2 regions of the Actinomadura coerulea genome follow, and region 2 is predicted to be linked to the other one. Evidence: riboswitches for the same ligand, from Rfam matches in the RefSeq annotation. Region 2 holds a riboswitch; the other holds the start of a gene.

Region 1 (11,852 bases), 1.4 Mb from region 2:
GAGCTCGCAGTGGAACCTCCAGCATTGAGGACCCAGACCTTAACCCCACCGTCAATCTTGGCCTCGTCAGTCAAGGTTACGGTGAACTCAATCTCGATGTCGCCGAGCTCGAACTGAAGCCGATGAGCTTCGGCGCGCTCCATCGCCTCGGAGAGCTGACCCCGGATAGCCTCCACCGCACTAGCGAGCTCCAAGCTGCCTTCCGGCACGATTGCCCCGACCGATTCGGTGTCGTTCTGCTCGGAAGCTCTGCTCATCGACCACCACTCCTCGCACTGTCGTTCGAAGACGTCCCCGACCGACCTGGGCGCTGTGGGAGAACGTGCATAGAGCGTAGCCGCCAAGACTGACATCGGATGTACATACAGGGCGGTCGGGGGCTGAGGGCAGGCAATCACTGAGCCTTTTTCAGCGTGATGCGGTCTCGCGGAGTTGCAAGGTGTGGATGGCCTTGGCGAGGCGGCCGGCGCGGTGGGGTCAGCAGCGCAGCTTCCGCAGGATTCGCCATGACTTGAGCTGCGCGTTCGCGCGTTCGCCGGGTCCGCGGAGCTTGGCATGTGCGCGGTTGGCGTCCTTCTGCGGCCCGGGCTTGTCACGTCCCTTGTAGGGCGTGAGGATGTGCGCGCCGGCGCCCTGGTAGGCCTTGTCGGCCAGCACGAGCAGGCCGGTGGCGGCCAGCGCCCGGATGACACCCCAGATCCGGGCCGCGGTCAAGTCGTGGACCGAGCCGCGCAGCGGTCCCGACACCCACAGCAGTGTCCCGTCCGGTGCGGCGATGACCTGGAGGTTCATGCCGTGGCGACGATGCTTTCCCGAGTAGTAGGGCCGGTCGGCGGCGACCCGGTCGATCGAGATCAAGGTGCCGTCCAGCACCAGGTACGGCAGCCCGGCTTTGACCGCTTTGGCCAGGGCGGCGCCGAGTTTGGGCGATCGGGCGGCGAGCAGGTCGACGGTCTCGTTGACATAGCGCCACGCGGTGGTGGTCGACACACCGAATCCGGCGCCCAGTTCGGCGTAGGTCTCGCCCTTACGCAAGTAGACCAAGGTCATCAGAGCCTGCATGCCCGGAGGTAGGCGCCGGCCCTTGCTCCCGTTGACCTGGCGGCGGACGACACCGGTGGCGTAGGCCAGGGTTCGGCGCGACAACGGCAGCGAAGCACGGTACAAAAGCATGTGAGGCCTCTGGTGGGGACGGGACGTTGTGAGTGAAGCGCCCCGGGTTCGGTAGAGGCTTTAGGTTGTGGCTGTGACCTGTGGTTCTGTGTGGTTCTGGCGGTAGTAGAGGGCCTCGTATTCGTCGGGTGGGACGTGGCCGATCTCACCGTGGAGCCGGGTGGTGTTGTACCAGTCCACGTACTCGGCGGTGGCCAGCTCGACGCCGGTCAGGTTCTTCCACGGCCCACCAGGTTTGATCAGCTCGGTTTTGTACAAGCCGATCGCCGACTCCATCAATGCGTTGTCGAGCGCGTCGCCGACGGTGCCGATGGAGGCGTCGATCCCGGCGTCGACCAGGTGCGTGGTGAACCGGAAAGAGGTGTATTGCGACCCCGCGTCGCTGTGGTGCACCAGGCCGGGCCCGACGGGGCGGCCGGCGCGGTCGCGCCGCCACAGCGCCATGTCCAGCGCATCCAGCACCAGCCGAGTCCGCTTGGTGGTCGCCGCCGCCCAGCCGACGATGGCGCGGGAGAAGATGTCGACCACGAACGCGACGTAGACCACGCCGGCCCAGGTGGTCACGTGGGTGAAGTCGGCCACCCATCGGCGGTTCGGGCTGCTGGCGGTGAAGTCGCGGCGCAGCAGGTCGGTGGCCCGCTCATGCCCGTCGTCGCGGACGGTGGTACGGATCTTGCGGCCGCGGCGGGCACCGTGCAGGCCCAGCTCGCGCATCAGCCGTTCCACCGTGCAACGGGCCACGACATGGCCCTCGCGCTGGAGCTGCCGCCAGATCTTGCGAGCGCCATAGACCCGGTAGTTGTCGGTGTAGATGCGGGTGATCTCGGTCTTGAGCCACTCGTCACGGACCGCCCGGGGCGAGGCCGGACGCGACCTGGCGGCGTAGTAGGTGAACGGTGCGATCTTGGTGCCGTGCGCAGACAGCACCCGGCAGATCGGCTCGACCCCGAACACCCTCTTGAACGCGTCGATGAACGCGATCAGTACCTGGGTGGCCGGTCGAGCTCGGCCGCGAAGAAACCCGCCGCCGCCTTCAGGATCTCGTTCGCCCGCCGCAGCTCGGCGTTCTCCCGCTTGAGCCGCTTCAGCTCGGCTGATTCCTCGGTCGTGGTCCCCGGCCGGGCACCGGCGTCGACCTCGGCCCGACGCACCCAGCTGCGCACCGTCTCGGTCGAGGTGACTCCCAGCTTGGCCGCGACGGCCTTCATCGCCGACCACTCACTGGGGTAGTCCGGGCGGACCTCGGCCACCATGCGGACCGCGCGCCTGCGCAGCTCAGGGGGATAGGGGGACGGACGTGCCATGACTCGATCCTCTCAGGGAAACGAGCCTCCATCCGACCCGGGGCGCTTCACCGGGGCGCTCAAGCGGCTTGCTGTGCCTCTGGCTGGCACCGATGGGGACCAGCGGGGGGGACCACCGATCAAGCGCTGTGGCTGTACTTCGTAGCTGTACGAACGGGAAAAGGCCGGATCCGTGGGATCGGATCCGGCCTCTGAGCTCTGTCGGGACGGCGGGATTTGAACCCACGACCCCTTGACCCCCAGTCAAGTGCGCTGCCAAACTGCGCTACGTCCCGGTGCCCGTTTGAGCGGGCGTGATTACTGTAGCGCAGTCTGCGGGGTCGTGCGTACCGAGATGCGGGGGCGCGGATCTCTGGTAGGCAGGCCTGATGGTGCGTTTGCGGGCGGTGCTGGCCGGGGTCCTGGGCCTTGGGCTGGTGTGCGGGTGCGGGGACGGCGGAGGAGCTCGGTCGGTGAGCGGGAGTCCTGAGCCGGAGGGGTCCGTGCCGCGGGTTTCGGAGGTGCCGTCCAAGGCGCCGGTCGTGCGGGTGCCGGCGGGGGTGCGGGCCTCGTACGTGGTGTTCGACCGGGCCGCGGGGCGGGTGGTGGTCGCGCGGGCGGCGCGGCGGACGTTCCGGTCGGCCTCGGTCGTGAAGATCCTCATCGCGTTGGACTACATGGACCGGCATGAGGTGTCGGCGGCCGATCGCCGGTTGCTGGTGCCGATGCTGCGGTCGAGTGACGACGGGGCCGCCACGGAGTTCTGGCGGCGGGGCGGGCGAAAGCAGATCATCGAGCGGATGGTGCGCAGGATGGGGCTGGAGGACACCGCGCCGCCGCCCGCGGAGAAGCCCGGGTTCTGGGGGTACACGGCGCTCAGTGCGCGGGACGTGGTGCGGATGTATCGGTATCTGCTGGAACGGGCGCCTGAGGGGCAGCGGGAGTTCGTGCTCCAGCAGTTGCGGAGGTCGACGCCCTGCGGGACGGACGGGTTCGACCAGACGTTCGGGATCCCGCGGGCGGTGAAGCGGCCTTGGGCCGTCAAGCAAGGGTGGTCGGGGTTCGGGGAGACGCCGTCGGAGCCGTGCCGTGTGCGGCCGGCGGCGTGGCGGCCCGATCTGGGGCTGGGGCGGCCCGTGCTGCACACGACGGGGGTCGTGGGGGACAAGATCGTGGCGGTGTTGACGCTGCATCCGGCGGGGACGCCGTTCGGGACGGCGGCGGCGCGGATCACCTCGCTGACGCGACAGGTGACGCGGGTGACGTAGGTCACAGGGCGAGGAAGGGGTCCGTCTTGAGACGGTCACCGGAAGCGGTCGAGTTCGGGCGTGGAGGGAAAACCCGGGCAAAGATCTAGGCTCTTTGCATGGGCATGGGCGAATAGTCCCTCGCTGACGTATGTAGCTTTTTTCTCCCAGGGGCAGGTGACGCCGAACGGGGGACGGGTTGGCGGAAGCGGAGGGCACCCAGCCCGGGGTGCACGTTGCGGACATGGAGGACCTCCGGGGCGCGGCGCACGACCGGGCGGTGCTGGCGGAGGCGCGGGTCGTGCTGGCCCGGCGTCTCGGCGTCCCCCCGGGCGAGGCCCTGCAGCACCTGATCTGGCTCGCGCGCGATCTGGACATCGAGATGGCCGAGGCGGCGTCGCTGCTGGTCAAGGACGGGGGCGGCGGGCCGGTGGGGGCCGTGGTGGCGGGGCGCCGGGCGCCGCGCACCGAGGAGGTCCCCGCGAAGCGCCAGGCGGTCCTGTCGGACGCCGAGGACGTGCTGCGCCGGGTGACGGCCGAGGACACCGGGGGGGACGCGGAGCTCCTCGTGAGGGTGCCCGACGACCCGGCGGCGACGGCGGTGCTGGAGGGGGCGCTCGACTCGGCGGCCCACCTGGTCCCGGTGCGGGGGCCGGACGGCAACGTGGCGGACTTCCTCTTCGCGGAGCTCAACGGCGTCGCCAGGGACATGTTCGGGCGGGGCCGGGAGGAGCTGACCGGGCTGCGGCTGCTGCGGACGGATCCGGGGGCGGTGCTCAGCGGGCTGTTCGACGACTACGTCCGGGTGCTGGACACCGGGACGCGGTTGGAACGTTCCTCGATCCAGTACTCGACCGCGCAGCGCGGGCTGTCCCGCTCGTCGCGGATGAGCGTGCGGTGCGTGCGGGTGCCGACCGGGGTCTGCGTGACGTGGCGGTACCACCTGGCCGAGGACCGCATCGCGCGGCGGCTGGAGCGGGTCGAGCGGCTCGCGCTGATCGGGTTCGGGGAGTGGGACCTGGCCACCGGTGAGGCGGACTGGACGCCCCAGATGCTGGCCAACTACGGCCTGTCTCCCGACGAGGTGCCGCCGATGCCGCACGACCTGCCGAAGGTCGTGGCCGACGACGACCTGCCCCTGGTCGAGGAGGCCGTCCAGACGATGTTCTCGCGCCGCGAGCCGGTGGAGGCGGAGCACCGCGTGATCGGCCACGACGGAACACCCCGCCACCTGTGGGTCTTCGCCGAGCCCGTGCTCGGGGAGTCCGGGCTGCCCGTCTCGATCAACATCGTGTCGCAGGACATCACGCGGCGGCGCGGGGTGGAGCGCGCGCTGGCCGAGACCCGGCGGCAGATGCTGCGCCAGCAGGCGCGGACGGCGCAGGAGCGGCGCGTGGCGGTGACCCTGCGGCGGGCCATCCTGCCGGACGAGGACGAGCTCGAGCAGCTGCCGGGCATGTGCACCTCGATCCGGAGCATGGCGGCGGAGAGCACGGCCCGCATCGGCGGCGACTGGTTCGCGACCAAAGCGTTCCAGGACGGGCGGGCGATGTTCGCGATCGGGGACGCGGCCGGGCACGGGCTGCCGGCGGCGGCGGCGATGGCGCGGACCCGGAACGGCCTGCTGGGCCTCACCTGTACGGGGGAGCGCCCGGGACGGCTGGTCGGCTGGCTGAACGAGCTGATCGGCGCGATGGACCCGCCGGCGACGGGCACCGCCATCGTCGCCCACTACGACCCGGCCCGGCACCTCTTGGAGTGGACGTGCGCGGGCCATCCGCCGCCGATCCTGGTCCGGGACGGGCGGGCGGCCCCGCTAGAGGTGGTCCGCGACCCGATGCTCGGCGCCATGCCCGGCTGGGAGTACACGACGATCACCACCGGGCTCAAGTCGGGCGACATGCTCTTCCTCTACACCGACGGCCTGGTGGAGCGCCGCGACGCGGACCTGGACGAGCGGATCGTCCGCCTGACCCACATTCTGCGTGACTCCTCCTCGCGTCCCGAGCGGGTGCTGGACGAGGTGCTGGCGCGGATGGAGCACGACCGGGCGGCGGACGACACCACGCTCTTCGCCCTTTACATGGAGTGACCGCCGGGGCCTCGCGGTGACGAAGGGCACGCCCGGCCAGCGAAGATCGCCGAGTGTGACGTGTGCCTCACCCCGCGGGGCGGGCGAGTGGCGGGCCGGCCGGGCGGAGAACGCCGCCCGCCCCTAATTCGATCTTCTTTACCTTTTCCCGAAGGCCCGGTAAGTACGGCGGGCAAGGGCTTCAGGGGCACTTCGGCAAAGATCGGGAAGACGCGGAGGGGCCCCGGTGTTGGGAGTCTCTTGAGAGGGCTTTGAGCAGGCAAGACTTTACTTTATGCCTGGTTTGCTTTTCTTGAGAAGGTTGGTACCTTCGATCCCGAATCACGCAACGCGTCCCATGCGTTGCCACCGGCCGCACCATGCGCGGCCGAGGATCGCGGAGCGGTATCCGCACGCGATGCGCGCCAATCGACGCGCGCCCCCTCATCAAGATCTGCCAGAGAGAACATCCGTATACCTGCACCGCTCGCGCGGTGCGAGGCCGAGTCCGTCCGGTCGGTGACCGGAACGGAGCCGGGGACCCACGTTTCTGGGGTGAATCGGCGCGCCCGAGAGTCGCGCCGTAGGGCTGCTTCCATGCCCGAATCCGTCAGCTAACCCGGTAGGCGCCATGGAAGACAAGGAGATTCCCTGCATGTCCGGTCTTTTCGATCGACTTTCGCTCAACCGCCTCTCGCCCGAGGACAAGGCCGTCGGCGTCGCCGTCGGCGCGGTCCTGGCGGGTGCGGTGGGGCTCTCGGTGGTCAACCCCCTCGCCGGCGGCCGTGCGGTCGCCGACACCTCCTCCGCCCAGGCGGCGGTGGTCGCTGAGAAGGGCACCGCCGTTCACACCAACTCCTCCCACGCCAAGACGGTGAAGGCCCAGAACGTCGCGGCCGAGGCGCGGCGCGAGGGCTTCAAGGTCCCCCCGCACGCGGTCAAGCCCGCCGAAGTGATCAAGCTGGCGGAGAAGCAGGTCGGCGTCCGTGAGGGCAAGGGCGGCCAGACCAAGTACCACAAGTGGTTCGTCTCGACTCCGCAGGCCAAGGCCACCGCCAAGCGCGACGGCGGCTTCTCGGTCAAGGAGTACAACGGCGCCCAGTGGTGCAACATGTTCGTCTCCTGGCTCGGCGCCCAGACAGGCGTCAAGAACATGGGCTGGGACGCCTATACCGTCCAGCACGCGAGCTGGTTCAAGCAGACCGACCGCTGGGGCCACACAGCCAAGCCCGGTGCCGTGGTGTTCTTCGACTGGCAGGACGGTTCCAAGGCCGGCATCGGTGACATCGACCACGTCGGCATCGTCGTCAAGGACAACGGCAACGGCAGCATCACCACCATCGAGGGCAACACCGACAATGCGGTGCAGAAGAAGGTCCGCGAGAAGTCGCAGGTCGTCGGCTACGGCTACCCCGACTACGCCCGCTGACCCGACACCGCCCGAGAAGGCGCACGCTTCACGAAGGCGCCCGGCTCCCGCCGGGCGCCTTCTGGCGATCCGGGGTGCCGTGCCCAATGCCTCCGTTGACGGTGGGTAATGCTAAGCGTTGACAGCCTTTGATCCCTCTTGGACCTCAGTGCGGAGTTCCTGGAAAGGAATCCAGGACGCCGGAGTCTGCGGAGGGGGATGCCCATGGCGGTGCGCCCGGATGTCAGCGTGGTGGTGATCGCTTACAACGACGCCCGGAGGCTTCCACGGGCGGTGGCCTCGACGCTGGCGCAGTCGCTGGGCGGCGTCGAGACGGTGATCGTCGACGACGCGAGCACCGACGGGACGGGCGAGGCGGCCGACCGGCTCGCCGCGGCCCACCCGGGGCGGATCCGGGCCGTCCACCTGCCGGTCAACTCCGGCGGCTGCGGCCGTCCCCGCAACACCGGGATCGAGGCGTCCACCGGCCGCTACGTGATGTTCCTCGACAGCGACGACCTGCTGGACCGGCACGCCTGCCTCAACCTCCTCGCCGCCGCCGAGGACACCGGCGCCGACATGGTCTCGGGGCTCTGCGACCGGATCTTCCTCGACCTGCCCGAGGGCGCCAAGGGGCGGGTCCGGCCCTGGTACCCGTGGCTCTACCGGCACAGCGCCGTCTACGGGTCGTTGAGCGAGAACCCCGATCTCCTCTACGACACCCTCTCGACGAACAAGGCCTACCGGCGCGGCTTCCTGGAGGAGCACGGCCTGCGGTTCGTCGAGGGGCTGCACTACGAGGACCTGCTGTTCACCGCCGAGGCCTACCTGGCGGCGGGACGGACCGCCCTGATCCCGCACCGCGTCTACAACTGGCTGGTCAAGGAGCGGACGCCGGCGCCGTCGATCTCCAACCGGCGCTCCGAGCTGGCCAACTTCGCCGACCGGCTGGAGATCCACCGCCGCATCGACATGCTCTTCGCGCTGCGCGGCGCCTACGACCTGCAGCGGGCCAAGGACGTCAAGTTCGTCAACCACGACCTGGTGCTGTACCTGCGCGACCTGCGCGACCGCGACCCGGCCCACCAGGCGCGCTTCCTCGACCTGGCCGCCGGCTACCTGGCCGAGCTGGACCCGCGGGTCTTCGAGCAGGCCAACCCGCTGCCCGCGATCGCCGCGCACCTGATCCGCGAGGGCGACCACGCGGGGGCGCTCGCCGCCGCCGAGTACGACCCCGCGAAGCGTCCCGAGCTGCGCGCCCGCCTGGTGGAGCGGGACGGGCGCGTCTACTGGGGGGCCGGGCGCCCGCGCGGGACGCTCGGCCGCCGCGTCCGGGACGTCACGTCCTTCGGCTTCCATGTGCGGCCCCTGCGGGAGCTGCGCCCGGCGAACACCGTCACGCGGCTGGAGACGCGCGGCGGCCGCGTGCTCATGGCCGGCTACGTGCTGAACCCGCTGGAGCGGATCCCGCGGGGAGCCGAGCTGGCCGGGACGCTGGAATTCCGCGATCGGCGCCGCCGATCACGGAAGGGGCGGGTCCGGGCGGCCGTGCGGCACGAGGGCGACCGGCTCACCTGGCATGCCGAGTTCGACCCCGCCCGCAGGATCCGCCCTTTCGGGTTCGTCGACCCGGTCTGGGACGTCCGGCTGCGCCTCCGGGTGGACGGCGAGGAGGTGGTCACCCGGCTCGGGGAGGGGCGCGGGTCGCCGTCGCTCGGCGGGGTCTCGCTGCCCGTCCGGCCGCGGCTGACGCGGTTCGCGGGGGACCGGCTCCGCTCGTACGTGACCGAGGGCGGGCACCTGGCGTTCGCCCTGGAGACGGAGGGCCCGTGGGCGCGGCTCACCCGCGCCGCCGCGCGCCGCGCCGCCCTGTCCCGGCCGGTCCGGCTGGCCCGGCACTGGGTCTGGGCGCTGGACAGGGCCGTGCGCCGGACGCTGACCGGCCGGAACACCAAGATCATCGTGTTCAACCGGGTGCTGAGCCGGCTGCCGGTCCGGACCGGCCTGGCGGTATTCGAGAGCCAGCTCGGCCGCCACTACTCCGACAACCCGAAGTACATCTACCGGGAGCTGCGCAGGTCCGGCCGCCCGGTGACGGCGGTGTGGTCGTACGCGTCGTCCCCCAAGGGGTTCCCGGGCGACGCCCGGCTCGTCAAGCGCGGATCGTGGGCGTACTACCTGGCGCTCGCGCGGGCCCAGTACTGGATCGACAACCAGGGCTTCCCGGACCGGCTGCGCAAGCGTCCCGAGACCACCTACATCCAGACCTGGCACGGGTCGGCGTTCAAGCTGATGGGGCTGGACCAGCCGCGGCTGAAGTCGGGCCCCCTGGGAGACCAGGCGCGGCTGCGGCGGATGGTGGAGCGCTTCGACTGCTTCCTGGTGCGTTCCGGGCACGACACCGAGACGCTCTGCAGCGGCCTCGGCGTGCGCTCCGAGCTGCTCCCGGTGGGGTACCCCCGCAACGACCCACTGGTCAACGGGGTGGACGGCGATCCGGAGCTCGCCGCCGAAGTCGAGGCCCTGCGCGCCTCGCTCGGTCTGGACGACGGGCGCCGCGCCGTCCTGTACGCGCCCACGTACGTCACCGGGCCGAGGGGGCGTCCCGTCCGGCTCCAGGACCCGCCCGTGGATCCGGCGGTCTTCGCGCGGGAGTTGGGGGAGGAGTACGTCCTGCTCGTCCGGCCCCACTACCTGTGCCGGGCGAACGTGCCGCCGGGCGCCCGGGCCGTGATGCGGGACGTCGGCGCGGTGCCCGACGTGACGCCGCTCCTGCTGCTGGCGGACGCCCTCGTCACCGACCACTCCTCGATCATGTTCGACTTCGCCCTGCTCGACCGGCCGATCGTGCTGCACCTCCCGGACGGCAGGGACCTGGCCACCGGCTACTTCGACCTGGAGCGGCACGCCCCCGGGCCGATCACCCGCACCGAGGACGAGCTCGTCGCCGCGCTCGCCGGCCTGGACGCGGCCGAGGGCGAGCACGCCGGGCGGCGCCGCGCGTTCGCCGCGCGCTTCGGCGAGCACGAACGCGGCACCGCCGCGCGCAGGGTGGTGGACCGCTACTTTCCGGCCGCGCCGAGCAGGAGGGGGAAACGCCATGGCCACGCCGCGTGACGTCTTCATCGTGTGCAACAACGCCGACGACATGGGCGGCCTCCAGCGGTGGGCGCACCACATGGCGCGGCTGCTGGCCGGGCGCGGCGACCGCGTCACCCTCGTCGGGATCAGTCGCGGGCTGGAGCCGTACCACCACGGCCGCGACGGCTCCTACGCCGTCGAGGTGCTGCACGGGGAGTGGGGCCCGCCCGCGTTGGCGTGGCGCCCGCGCAGGGCTCTGCAGCGGCTCGACCCGGCGGCGCGGGCCCGCGACCTGTGGCGGACGGCCGCCCAGCGGCGCGGCGCCGCGCGCCTGTCGGAGCTGTTCGCCGCCGCGAGACCGGGGGCCGTCGTCATCGTGGCGCAGGTGTGGGCGATGGAGTGGGTGCGGCTCGCCGACACCTCCGGGCTGCGCGTCGTGGCCATGAGCCACGAGTCCTACCAGGCGACCCGCGCGTCCTCGCGGTACCGGCGGGTCAAGGAGCACTACGCCCGCGCGGACCGGATGCTGGTGCTCACCGCCGAGGACGCCGACGCCTGGGCCAGGGACGGCATGACCAACGCCGACCACATTCCGAACGCGCTGCACGTCACGCCCGGCGTGCGTCCCACGCTCGACCTGCCCGTCGTCGCCTGCGTAGGCCGCCTGGCCTACGAGAAGGGCGTGGACCTGCTGCTGGAGGCGTGGGAGCGCGTCGCCGGACGGCATCCGGGGTGGCGGCTGCACGTCTACGGCGGCGGTCCGGACGAGCAGGACCTGCGGGCGCGGGCGGACGCCGCCGGGCTGTCGGGCTCCGTCGAGTTCCGGGGCGTGGTGTCCGACGTCGAGGAGGCGCTCGTCGAGGCGTCGGTGTTCGCCCTGCCGTCGCGGGCCGAAGGCTTCCCGATGTCGGTGCTGGAGGCCATGGCGTACGGGCTGCCCACGGTGGCGTTCGACTGCGCGCCGGGCGTCCGGGCGCTCATCGAGGACGGCAGGGACGGTCTGCTGGCCCCACCGGGCGACGTCACCGCGTTCGCCGCCGCGCTCGGCCGGCTGATCGAGGAACCGGAGCTGCGCCGGTTGCTCGGGTCCGGGGCGCGTGCCTCGGTTTCGCGGTTCCGCCCGGACGCCGTCCTCGCCCGGTGGGACCGCCTGTTCGACCTGCTCCACCGGGGGGTGGCGGCCGCGCCGGCCCCCGCGCCGGTCCGGGCCGCGGCGCCCGCCGCGCCCCCCGTCGCGGGGCGGGTGGCCGCGCGGGAGGCCGAACCCGCCCTGGGGGGTGATTCTTTCTAACAACTGTTTGGTAGAGTCCGGGGTGTGAAGCAGAACGAGTCCCCCGCGGACCGGGCCTTCCGCGCCGAGGTCCGCGACTGGCTCCAGAGCAACCTGTCGGGCGAGTTCGCGCACGCCCGCGGGCTCGGCGGCCCCGGCCGCGAGCACGAGGCCTTCGAGGAGCGCCTGGCCTGGGAGCGGCACATGGCCGCCGCCGGCTGGACCTGCGTCGGCTGGCCCCGCGAGTACGGCGGACGCGGCGCCACCGTCGAGCAGCAGGTGATCTTCCACGAGGAGTACGCGCTCGCCGACGGGCCCG
Region 2 (11,852 bases):
GTCCCGCAGCCGCGGCAGGATTCCCATCCGCCGGACGACCTCCAGTGCGGTGCCGCGCACATCGACGGGATAGCCGCCGCTGCGAAGGGAGCCCGCCTTCTCCACCACCGTGACGGCGTATCCGTGGCGGGTCAGCCAGAAAGCGAGAGCGGGGCCTGCGATGCCTGCCCCCGATATCAGGACCTTGCGCTTCGGCGCCATGCGGGCGGCAGTCATCACATCAGTACGGGTCATTCCTCGGCTCCTTTGCTCATGGTGCGGACGGCGAACAGGGAGAGCGCCGTGACGGCGCCGGCGATGACGAAGCCGGTGACGAAGGCCGATTCGGCCGGGACGTCCGAACCGGAAGGGGTCCCGGCGGTGAGGAAGGCGCCGCTGACCTGGGCGCCCGCGGCGAAGCCGACCACGCGTGTCACCAGGACCAGGCTGGTGGCGGTTCCGGTGTCGCCGTGCTCGACGGAGGTGGCCGTCCGGACGACCATCGCCGTGACGCAGACGCCACTGGTCAGGGCGATCAGCGCTTTGCCCACGACGAGATGCCAGACCTCGGTGTGCAGGAGCGCCAGGCCGCCCAGCGTGGCCGCCATGGCGCCGATCGCGGCGGTGACCACCGCACCCGCGCCGAAGCGCCGCACCGCGACTCCGCCGAGCGGCCCGCTGACAGCCGCCGTGACGGCGCCGGGCAGCAGGTACCGCCCGATGTCGGTGGAGCCCGCCCCGAAGCCGTACCCGTCGCCGGACACCGCGAGCAGTTGCGGAACGAGGTACATCGACACCGCGGTGCCCACGCAGACGGCGAACGTGATCACGTAGGAGCTCCATATCGGAGGCCTCGCGAGCAGGCGCAGATCGACCATCGGTGAGGCCGTACGACGCTCCACGGCCGTCCATCCGGCCGTGAAGGCGGCCAGCACCAGGACGAGCGCGCCGAGCGCGAGCGGTCGCGAGCCGAGGCCGGGCGCCATCGAGAGCCCGAGCATGAGCGTCAGCAGGACGCCGCTCAGCAGGACCAGGCCGGGCCAGTCGATCCGGGCGTCCGGGCGGGCCGGCGGGTCGTCCGGCATCAGCAGGTGGACGGACAGGGTCGCCACGACGATCGCGAGCGTCGGTATCGCGAACATCCAGTGCCGGGACAGTCCTTCCGCGACGGGCCCGGCGATCAGCGTGCCGAGCATGCCGCCGCCCACGAACAGCCCGCTGACCACCCCGATGGCCACCTGCGACTCCCCCGCCGGGAGGTGCCTGCGCACCAGGATGAACGAGAGCGGCATCGCGCCGACCATCGCGCCCTGCAGCACCTGCCCGAGCAGCAGCATCGGCAGGTTCGGCGCCAGCGAGGACACCAGGCCGCCGGCCGCGACCACCGCCATCAGCCGGGTCATGACGCGCTTTCCGCCGTGCCGGTCACCGAGATTGCCCGCGACGGGCGCGACGAGAGCACCGGTGATGAGCATCGCGATGCTGAGCAGTGCCCCTTCGGCAGGGCTCATCGACAGTTCGCGCTGCAGCAGCGGGAGTGTCGGCGCCACCACCGATTCCAGGGTTCCGGTGGCGGCCGCCAGCATGCCGAGGGCCCCGACGGCGGCCTTCCGGATGCGGGGCGGGGGAACGGGGGGAGCCGGAGTCACGGGCATGGATGTCCATACCTCGGTCGAGCCCGGCGGCGCGCTGCGGGAAGGTGGATTCGCCGGACCCGGGCGGGCCGGTGTTCCGCCCGCCTTCCACTTGCCGCTGCGTAGCCTCATCATCCGCCCTCTCGTCGTCTCCGTACCGATCGGGTGGAGTGTGCGGGGGCGGTTGCGCGCCGGGCGTCATACCCGGGAGCCGATGTGGGGGTGCTACGGCGGTGGGGGGTGGAGGAGAGGGGTCCTACTCGCCCGGGGTCACCAGCCCCGACTCGTACGCGAAGACCACCGCCTGGGCGCGGTCGCGCAGGTCGAGCTTGGTGAGGACGCGGCTCACGTGCGTCTTCACCGTCTGCTCGGCCAGCACCAGCGTCTCCGCGATCTCCGAGTTGGACATGCCGCGGGCCACCAGGGTGAGGACCTCGGTCTCGCGTTCCGTCAAGGCCTTGAGCCGCAGCGCGGGCTTGCCCCGGGCGGGGGGACGCTGCCGGGCGAAGTCCGCGATGAGGCGGCGCGTGACGGAGGGGGCGAGCAGCGCGTCGCCCGAGGCGACGACGCGCACCGCCGCGATGAGGTCGGCCGGCGGCGCGTCCTTGAGCAGGAAGCCGCTCGCGCCCGCCCGCAGCGCCTCGTAGACGTAGTCGTCGACGTCGAACGTGGTGAGCATCAGGACGCGCGGTCGGTGCGTCACGCCCGGCGGTGGCGAGAGGAGGCGGCGCGCGCCCTCCAGACCGTCCATCTCGGGCATGCGGACGTCCATCAACACGACGTCGGGATGGGTGCGCCGGCTGAGCTCGACGCCCTGCGCGCCGTCGGGGGCCTCGCCCACCACCTCGATGTCGCTCTGGGCGGCCAGCAGCGCGGCGAAGCCGGCCCGCACCATGGCCTGGTCGTCGACGATGATGACGCGCGTCGTCACGTGAAGTCCCTTTCCGTCAGGGGGAGCCGGGCGGCCACGCGGAAGCCGCCGTCCGGCAGCGGCCCCGCTTCGAGGGTGCCGCCGCCGAGCCGCACCCGTTCGCGCATGCCGACGAGGCCGTGGCCCGTGCCGCCCTCCTCCAGCGGCGCGGCGGGCGGCTCGGGCGAAGGCCCGTTGACGACGAGGACGGTGAGCGAGCCCCCTTCCTCCGCCACCGACACGCGTGTCGGAGCACCCGGCGCGTGCCGCACGACGTTCGCAAGGGCCTCCTGGACGATGCGGTACGCGGAGAGCCCCACCGCCTCGGGCACCTCGGCGTCGCAGGAGGCGAACTCCACCGGTACGCCCGCCCTGACCGTCGCCTCCACCACCTGCCCGATCCGTTCCAGGCCCGGCTGGGGCGCGAGCTCGCCGTGCGCCTCCTCGCTCCGCAGCACGCCGAGGAGCCGTCGCATCTCGCCGAGCGACTCGCGCGCGGTCGCCGCGATGGAGGTGAACTCCTCCCGCACGTCCGGCGTCAGCCCGTCGAGACGGTAGACCGAGGTGTCCGCCTGCACCGTGATGACGGACATGTGGTGCGCCACCACGTCGTGCAGCTCGCGCGCGATGCGGGCGCGTTCCTCCAGCAGCGTTCGCCGGCCGCGCTCGGCCTCGCTGATCGTCTCCTGCTCGGCCAGCCTGCGCTGCGCCTCGTACCGCTCGCGGAGCGCACCGCCGAGCACGAGCGCGACGCCGCTCAGGATCGTGAGCAGCGCGTCCCTGGCGCTCGTGCCGTGGGGCGCGACGAACCCCAGGCCGACGCTCGCGCCCGCCGTCGCCAGCCACACCAGCAGCAGCGTCCGGCGCGACTCGCGCAGGCCGAGGGCGAGGCAGAGGCCGAGGTACCCGACGATCTCCATGGGCGGGAACGGCCACAGGAGCCGCTCTTCGAAGTCGACGGTGAGCAGCGCGAGCGCCCCGGCCACGTCCGCGGCGAAGATCACGTACCAGGCAGGCAGCGGCCGGACGACGGCGAGCAGCAGCGGGGCCGCCTGCGCGACGGCCAGCGCGCCCGCGATGCCGCCGTTCAGACCGTAGTCGACGCCCAGCACCGTGATCGTGGTGGGCAGCAGGGCGACGCACAGCACGAACGCCACCCCCCACGGCAACAGCCGCACCGACCGACGCGACGCCCCGGCGAGCAGAGCGCGCGGGGGTTCCTCGGGCGTCATGAGCGCCAGCCTATGGCCGCCCGCGCGTGTCCGGAGGGGACTGCCTCACGGTGGCCGATTCGGGGTGGGGCAGAGAGGTCCCGCAGCCTGCGCATCCGTCCTTCTCCCTCAGTCTCGTCCGTGCTGGCCGGGAGGAGGGTAGGAAGGCGGTCGAGGCGGAGGCGTCACGCTGGCGAGCCATGGCGGAGTGATACCCCGGTAGCCGGTGTCGTCCGAGCGGAGGAGATCGGCGCCGGATCGTCGCGGCGTCGACACGGTTGACCGTTTGACGTGACGGACCCCGCTCTCGTCCGGGGACGGGAGCGGGGCCTGTGGTGGATCTTGGGGCGACTTGGAGGGATCACCTGGGCGGGGCTGGTCAGCCGAGGGGCTTCGGGGCGCCCTTCTTGCCGGCGCCGTGACCCCAGGACAGGACCTCGTACTTGACGCCCTTCAGGTGGCCCGCCGAGGTGCCCGTGTCGTACTTGCTGTTCGGCTTCTTGCCGTCCACCAGGTGCCGGAAAGTGTAGGTGTCGAGGTCGAGCATGACGCCGCGGTGCGACGGCTCGCCCGGTCCGCGGTCCCCGACGAAGCCGGTGACGCTGCGCCCGTGGTAGGTGACCTTCACCTTGGTGTGCAAAGGCCAGCTCGGGCTGGCGAACAGGCCCTTCTGCATCGGCTTGCCGCCCGCCGGGGCGCCGGTGTCGCCGTTCACGCCCGAGCCGTCGTCCCAGAAGTAGGACGCGGTGGTGCTGCCCGACAGGACGGTGTGGCTCTTCGGAGCGACCTTGCCGGTGGTGTGGCGGGGGGCCTTCGCGTCGCGCTGCCCGGCCGCCTTCTGCCCGGCCGCCTTCTTCCCGGTGACCTTCTTCCCGGTGAACTTCTTCCCGGTGAACTTCTTCCCGGCCACCTGCTGCTCGATCACCTGCTGCCCGGTGACCTTGTGCCCCGTGACCTGCTGCCCCGTGACCTTGTGTCCGGTGACCTGCTGCCCCGTGGCCTTATGCCCGGTGACCTGCTGCGCGGTGACCTTGTGCGCGGTCGGCTCGTCCGCCATGGCCTCATGGGCGGTCCCGGCCGCCACGCCCGTGACCAGCATGCCCGCGAGGGCGGTACCGATAAGGGCCTTGTCGAGGACTCGCTGCTGCATGTTCATCCTTTGCTCGGTGGTCCGGGCGCCGGGTCACGTCTTCGGGCGTGTAAGGCCCGCCGTTCGGGCATGACGGGTCCGGCGCACGGCACGGGCGTGCTCGCGACGTGGGTGTGATCGCGTGGGAACGGAGAAGGGGGGAGCACCACTGGACGGTGCGGGGTGAGGGGCCGCTGAGCGGCCCCGGCTCACCGGTACTGGGGGTAGCCGTAGCCGGCGACGGTGGAAGTGTCGCGGACCTTCTTCTTCACCGCGTCACCGGTGTTGCCCTCGATGGTGTTGATGGTGCCGTCGTGGTTGTCCTTCACGACGATGCCGACGTGCTCGACGCCCTTGATGCCGCCGCCGTTCCAGGCGAAGAAGACCACAGCGCCGGGCTTCGGGGTCTCGCCGAAGCGGCCGGTCTTCTTGAACCACTGGGCGTGGCTGACGGTGTAGGCGTCGGCGCCCATGCCCTTGGTGCCGGTGTGCTGGCCCAGCCAGGACACGAACATGTCGCACCAGGACTGGCCCTTGTAGACCGAGGCCTTCTTGGCACCGATGCGGTGGGCGTTCTGCTCGCCCAGCGGCGAGCCGACGTACCAGTCGTTGAACTTGCTGTTGCCCGACGCGTCCTCGTGGGTGCCGACCTGCGTGCGGGCGAGCTTGATGACGTCCTGCGCGGAGGCGCCGGCCGCGGCGCTCTGGCCGCTGGTCTTGGCGCCGTTGGCGTCGGCCTTGGAAACGGCGGCGACGTGCGCGGTGGTCGCGGGCTTGGTGTCCGCATGGGCGGACGGGGCGAGCGAGCCGAACCCGACCACACTTGCCAGGGAGAGGACGGCTCCCGCGGCGACGCGGGCGCCCAAGCGCTTGGTCAGGTCAAAGGTACGAGCGGTCATGCGAAGGTTCTCCTGAGTTCTTCCAGTCCGCCTACCGGGTTAGCTGTCGGGTTCGGGCGTGGAAGTGGCCCTACCGCGGCCCCGCGCACGGCGGGGGTGCGGATTCACCCCGGTGTTTCGGTGGGTCCCCGGCTCCGCTCGGCCGTGATCGGCTCTCTGCGGACTCGGCGGCGGACGTGCCTTGATCGGCCGTCCTGATGATCAGGGACTCGATGCGCCCTTCATGATCTGGTCGGGCGCTCCGGACGGGCTTTCCCGTCGGTCACACTCCCACAACAGGTTCAAGCGGCCCCATATTTCGTCAAGCACGTCCCAAAGACCCGGCCGACCAGCAAAGACTCCCTAAAACCCCCTAAACGCAGGGGATGCGGGCCAGTCAAGCCGGACCATAATTTTCCTCCGCCGCCGGCCGCTCACAACCGAGGCGACCACACACAACCACCCCACCTCGCCTGAAATTCGCGAACGAAGCAGCTCGTTGCCCTTGAGCTATCGGCGCTGATCTGAGCCGACCGGGTACCGAGCATGGAGACGAATCCCCCGCCGCCTACGGCGCTGCCGGACGCGCGTTGGTGAACAACGCCGGAGCCGGAGGAGCAAGCCGGAGGCACCGGGGACCGCCGGTCATCGCCCTTGGTCGAGTGGGCAGCGGAGCTGGAACATCAGGGCGATGATCATGAGTATGGCCGGGACGAGGGTGAAGCCGAGGAGCAGGGCGGTGTGGGCGGAGTCCGGCTGGGCCACGGTGTGGCCCTCGGTGGTGGAGACGAAGCCGCCGAGGGCGAGCACCGCGGAGTACACGTAGGGGCCGATGGCGGTGCCGCTGGCCTCGGTGGCGGTCCAGACGCCGGTGTAGGCGCCCGCCCGGGCCGTGCCGCGTGCCTCGGCGGCCGCGACGGCGTCCGGGACCATCGAGAACGCGAAGAGTTGGAGGCCGGCGAACGCGACGCCCAGTACGGCGACCACGGCGACGGCCGGTGTCGCACCGTAGCCGAGGAGAGGGGCCAGGGAGCCGGCGATGAAGACGGCCTGCGAGATCAGCAGGCCGCGTTGCTTGCCTATGCGCCGGGACAGCCCCGCCCAGGCGGGCCCCGCAACGACCGCCGGGCCGAGGAAGGCGCCCATGAACACCGCCGTGAGGCCGGTGTCCTCGAAGACGTACTCGGTATAGAAGGGCAGGGCGGCGAGGAACAGGTGCGTGGTGGTCCCGGTGAACAGGTAGGAGAGCGCCAGTGACCGGAAGCCGCGGTCCCGCCAGGCGATGGTGATGTCGCCGAGGGCGGAGTGGGCGCGTTCGGGCGGCGTCCGGAAACCGGCGTGTGCGGTGAGGCGCCGTACCCCCGCCAGTGAGACCAGGCCGGAGACGAGCATGACGCCGGAGAGGACCGTGGCCATCCGGGTGTAGTCGCCGCGTCCCCCCGCGGCCACCAGCGCGGGGGCCGCGGCACCGGCGCCGAGGAGCCCCAGGGTCAGGAAGAGCATGCGGAACATGAAGACGCGGGTGCGCTCGTGGTAGCCGACGCGCAGATCGGACGGTGTCGTCAGCAGCCCGGGCACGGTGACCCATACGCCCATCCCTACCGAGCCGGCGGCGTACGCGCAGAGGTCGCCCGTCCTGGTCCGCGGTTCGTCCTGGCCGGCGTCCGCGCCCTGGTCGCGCAGCGTGGTCATCCGGCGGACCGGTGCCGCGCGACGACGCCGGCGGCCAGTTCGGCGCCCTTGAACGCGCCGGAGCGGACCCGGTCGGCCAGCGTTCGGGCGACGATCCGGTCGGTCAGTGCGGGCAGGTGGCGGGCCAGGAAGAATTCGACGGCTCCCCGGCGGGTCGTCGGAAGGTCGCGGCGGGGGCGTCCGCCCAGTGCGGCGCGGAGCACGGTGCGGACCACGCCCTCCAGCGGCTCGTACTGGCTCATGCCCTCCAGCGAGAGCCCTGCGGCGGCCGTGGAGTCGTGGATCGGGCTCCGTACGGCGGACGGGTACACGCAGGTGACGTCGACGTGGGTGCCGATCTCCAGGCGGAGCGCGTCCGCGTACGCCACCAGTGCGCGCTTGGAGGCGCCGTACGCGGCGGCGAGCGGCAGCTGCATGACGGCCATCCGCGAGGAGACCATGACGACCCGGCCGCGGGAGGCGACCAGGGCGTCCACGCATGCGGCGGTCACCCGCCAGGTGCCGAGCAGGTTGATGTCGAGCTGGCGGCGGACCTCCGCGCCGGGCGGCAGCTCGGCGGGGGCGGGCCCGCCGATGCCGGCGTTGTTGATCAGCAGGTCGAGCCCGCCGAGCCTGCCGATCGCCTCGGCCACCGCCGCCGGGACGGCGTCGTCGTCGGTGATGTCGCAGGCCAGGACCTCGACCGGGTCGTCCTCGCGAGGCGCCAGGTCCAGGCCGACGACGTGGGCCCCGAGTCCGCTCAGCCGGGCGCAGACCGCCCGGCCGAACGTCCCGGACGCGCCGGTGACGAGGACGCGCATGCCGTGGGGGTCGCGGCGGGTGCTCATACGACGGTCTCCTTGGGAGTGAACGGGCGTGCCCCGCGGGCGAGGCGGGAGCGGCCGGCCGCGATCTCGCGGGGCAGGTCGGCGACGTACTGGTCGAAGTCGATGCGCATGTGGGGCCGCGCATTCTCACCCCAGCGCCGGACGGCGGCGCGCAGAGCGCGGGCGACGGCGCGGCGCTGTTCGTCAGCCGGGGGCAGGGCGTAGGAGCCGGACAGGTATGCGGCGGCCAGTTTGGCCTGGGCCTCCACCACGGGGAGCGCCGCGCCCGTGGACTGCATCAGGCCCACGAACGCCAGGCTGGGCTCGGCCAGGTGGAAGACCCGCTTGTAGAGCGGCAGCCGTTCCGGGTCGGGCCCCAGCCAGCGCGGGGACAGGAACGGGATGCTCACGCGGTAGCCGGTGGCCCACACGATCAGGTCGACCGGGTCGGCGGTGCCGTCGGTGAAGACGACCCGGTCTCCGCCGAGGTGGCCGATGCCGGGGCGCGCGGCCACCTCGCCGTGGGTGAGGCGGTGCAGGATCGTGTCGCTGATCGTGGGATGGTTCTGGAAGAGGCCGCCTGCGGGAGCCGGAAGGCCGTAGCTCTGCGGGGTCCCCACGGCCAGCCGCAGCATTGTCTCGGCGACGCGTTGGCGCAGCCGCCACGGCAGGGCGGCGAGGGCGCCGCCGGTCGCGTCGGACGGGCGGCCGAAGAGGTACTTGGGGACGATGTGGACCCCGTGCCGGGCCGAGAGCAGGACCGGGCCCCGGGCCGTGTACGAGGCGTCCACGGCGATGTCCATGGCGGAGTTGCCCATCCCGACGACGAGTACCCGCTTGCCTTGGAAGACGTCGGCGGTGCGGTAGTCGTGAGCGTGCATCTGGACGCCGTCGAAGGTCCCGGGATACATCGGGTCAGGGAGGCGCGGGTCCCAGTTGTGGCCGTTGGCGACGACCACGGCGTCGTACCGTTCCGTGTCGCCGGACTCGGTCGTCACCGTCCACGCTTGCCCGTGCTCGACACGGGCGACGGCGCTGCGGAATTGGATGTGCGGCGCGAGCCCGAACCTTCCCGCGTAGTCGGACAGGTAGCCGGCGATGTGGTCGGCCGACGGGTAGTCGGGCCATGCGGCGGGCATCGGGAAGTCGGCGAACTCCGTACGGCCCTTGCTGGTGTTCAGGTGCAGGGAGGCGTACGCGGGAGACAAGCCGCTGCTGTTGTCCCTGGCCCACAGGCCGCCGGGCCGGTCGCCCTTCTCGTACGCGACGGCCTCGCAGCCGGCGTCGAGCAGCGCCTTGAGCGTCGCGAGACCGGCTGCTCCTGCGCCGATCACGGCGACACGGCGGGGAGGGGCCATGGCTTTTCTCCTCGGACGTTGTGGCGCTCGCCAAACCGTAGGGCCTGCTCCACCGGGCTGGACATGGGCCACGGCACGCGGTTCGGGGCCGAGGTTGTGGGCCGCCACAACGGCGGGCAGCATGAGCGGAATGGACGCACCTGACAGCTGGACGGCGGTGATCGACCTCATCGAGCGGGTCGTGGGCGAGGAGGACCTGCTCCCCTCGGTGATCGCCGGGGTCCGCACGGCGGTACGGGAGGTCGCGGCGCTGCCCCCGTCCGACATCGCCGGGCACACCCGCGCGCTCCTGGCGGCGGCGACCCGGGCGCTGGCCGCCCGTCGCGGCCCCACCGAGGCCGAGTTGTCGTTCGTGGAGGAGCTCGGCGTCACCCGCGCCCGGCAGGGCATACCGATCGAGGCGGTGCTCGCCGCCGTCCACGTCGCCGAGCGCGCGATCTGGGCGCGGGCCCGGGAGCTCGCCCGCGCCGAGGGGGTCGGACCCGACCGGCTGCTGGATGCGCGGGAGCTGTACGACGACTGGGCCGAGACGGTCCGGTCCCGGCTGATCACATCCCACCGGGCCACGAGGGCGGGCGCGGACCCGCTGCCGGGCGACCGGGACGCGGCCATCCTGCGGCGGCTGCTGCAGGGCGGCTCGGCGGCCGCACTGGCGGTCGCCGAAGCGGGCCTGCCGGCCACCGGCGGACTGTGGGTGCTCGTCGCCCGGCCCGGCGCCGCCGTCCCGGTGGAGCGGGCTCTGCGAGAGCATCCGCCGGTCCTGTGCGCGATCGTGAACGACCTGCTCGTCGGCGTCCTTCCTCGGACGCCCTCCCGCGCGGTCGCCGCGGCCGGGATCACGGCCGGGCTCGCCGGCCCCGCCGAGCCGGAGGAACTGGCCCCGGTGCGGCGCCTGGCGGCCGCCGCCCTGGCCGCCGCCGAGTCGACCGGGCGGACGGGCGCGGTCCACATCGCCGACGTGGCACCGCTGGCCGCGCTCACCGAACGGCCGGACCTCGCCGCGGTGCTGCTCGACCGCCACCGGTCCTCCTGGGCCGCGCTCGGATCCGGCGCCGAGCCGGTGGCGCGCGCCGTCCTCGCCTGGCTGGAGAGCGACCGCGACGTCACCGCCGCTGCCGGGACACTGTTCGTGCACCCCAACACGGTGCGCAACCGGATCCAGCGTTTCACCGAAGTGACCGGCATCGACCCGTTCAGCACCTTCGGCGCCATGAACGGCTGGTGGCTCTGCCGCACCTGGCTCAAGGAAGCGACATGAGTCGCCAGGCACCTCCGGGATCCAGGCGCTCTGACCGGCCGGCGAACGTCAGCACGTCAGGGACGATGCCGGCCTTCCAGCTTGGCGGGGTTCAGCACGATCCAGACTGCGATGACCTCGTCGCCCGCCGTGCTCACGCTGACCACCGCCACCTTCCGTCCTTCGCGGCGCAGGACGAGGCCGGTGCGGCCGTTGACGGACCCGACGGTCACGGCGGTACGGGGGCGGCCCGACAGCAGAGCCGTGATGAACCGGGCCACGGCGTCCGCACCGTGGGTGGGATGGACCGCGGCGCGCAGGTTGCCGCCGCCGTCGCTGACCACGATCGCGTCGGCGGCCAGGACGGCCATCAGCGCGGCCGTGTCCCCCGCGCCGCAGGCCGCCGCGAACCGCCGAGCGATCCGATCATGCCTCCGCAGCATCGCACGGTCGGGAACGTCCCGCCCCGGCCGCGGTCGGCCCTCGGCGAGGTCGGGCGTGCTGGACGGGGCCGGACGGCGAATCGGACTCCCCTCGACGGCGGGATCCCGGTCGCCGGCCGTGGAACCGAAGGGGGCCGAGGCGGTGGGGAGGGCCGGATCGCCGGGGACGGCCGCGGCGATGGAGGCGATCAGTTCCAGGCAGATGCCTCCCGCCACCCGCGTCAGCCAGGCCCGGGGCAGCGCGATGGCGGCGCGTTCGCGGTCGTCGAGGACGTACCAGCGACGGTAGGTCTCCTGGACGATCTCCTCGGCCGCGGCGGCGGAGCCGAACATCCAGGTGGCGATGTCCACCAGGTGCCGCCGTTCGTCGAGCATCTCCGCGAGCGAGGCGAGGGCGCCGGCGTCCGGGCCGGTCATGGACGGCCGTCGTCAACGCCGCGGCCACCGCTCCCAGCGCCGCTGCGGGACGGGGGCTCCGGGGAGCGGGAGGCGTCCTTGGGCCGTTCCCCGGTGGTGGAACGGTCCGCGTGACCGCCGGCCGTCCGGATCGTGGGCATGTCGTCCTCACCTCTTCA

Evidence for each region. A riboswitch is a leader RNA that binds a small molecule or an ion and turns the genes downstream of it on or off. The one in region 2 is predicted to bind cyclic di-AMP.
Region 1: linked by a shared signal. The riboswitch ahead of BKA00_RS05760 (CHAP domain-containing protein) and the one ahead of BKA00_RS12225 (CHAP domain-containing protein) in region 2 are both predicted to bind cyclic di-AMP.

Annotation. Positions count from the first base shown of each region.
Region 1 is NZ_JACHMQ010000001.1:1,222,863-1,234,714, forward strand. Features, by position in the region: gene BKA00_RS05730 (trypco2 family protein) at 1-257, opposite strand, end outside; partial or broken gene BKA00_RS05735 (transposase family protein) at 409-1,173, opposite strand; one part of gene BKA00_RS05740 (IS3 family transposase) at 1,234-2,195, opposite strand; one part of gene BKA00_RS05740 (IS3 family transposase) at 2,195-2,477, opposite strand; tRNA gene BKA00_RS05745 (tRNA-Pro) at 2,679-2,752, opposite strand; gene BKA00_RS05750 (serine hydrolase family protein) at 2,930-3,724, shown strand; gene BKA00_RS05755 (SpoIIE family protein phosphatase) at 3,948-5,795, shown strand; cyclic di-AMP (ydaO/yuaA leader) riboswitch at 6,265-6,418, shown strand; gene BKA00_RS05760 (CHAP domain-containing protein) at 6,430-7,203, shown strand; gene BKA00_RS05765 (bifunctional glycosyltransferase/CDP-glycerol:glycerophosphate glycerophosphotransferase) at 7,408-10,299, shown strand; gene BKA00_RS05770 (glycosyltransferase) at 10,283-11,554, shown strand; gene BKA00_RS05775 (acyl-CoA dehydrogenase family protein) at 11,579-11,852, shown strand, end outside.
Region 2 is NZ_JACHMQ010000001.1:2,637,817-2,649,668, forward strand. Features, by position in the region: gene BKA00_RS12200 (FAD-dependent monooxygenase) at 1-234, opposite strand, end outside; gene BKA00_RS12205 (MFS transporter) at 231-1,634, opposite strand; gene BKA00_RS12210 (response regulator) at 1,870-2,544, opposite strand; gene BKA00_RS12215 (sensor histidine kinase) at 2,541-3,755, opposite strand; gene BKA00_RS38815 (hypothetical protein) at 4,114-4,884, opposite strand; gene BKA00_RS12225 (CHAP domain-containing protein) at 5,073-5,762, opposite strand; cyclic di-AMP (ydaO/yuaA leader) riboswitch at 5,777-5,942, opposite strand; gene BKA00_RS12230 (MFS transporter) at 6,387-7,433, opposite strand; gene BKA00_RS12235 (SDR family NAD(P)-dependent oxidoreductase) at 7,430-8,260, opposite strand; gene BKA00_RS12240 (flavin-containing monooxygenase) at 8,257-9,597, opposite strand; gene BKA00_RS12245 (helix-turn-helix domain-containing protein) at 9,728-10,855, shown strand; gene BKA00_RS12250 (nuclear transport factor 2 family protein) at 10,912-11,694, opposite strand.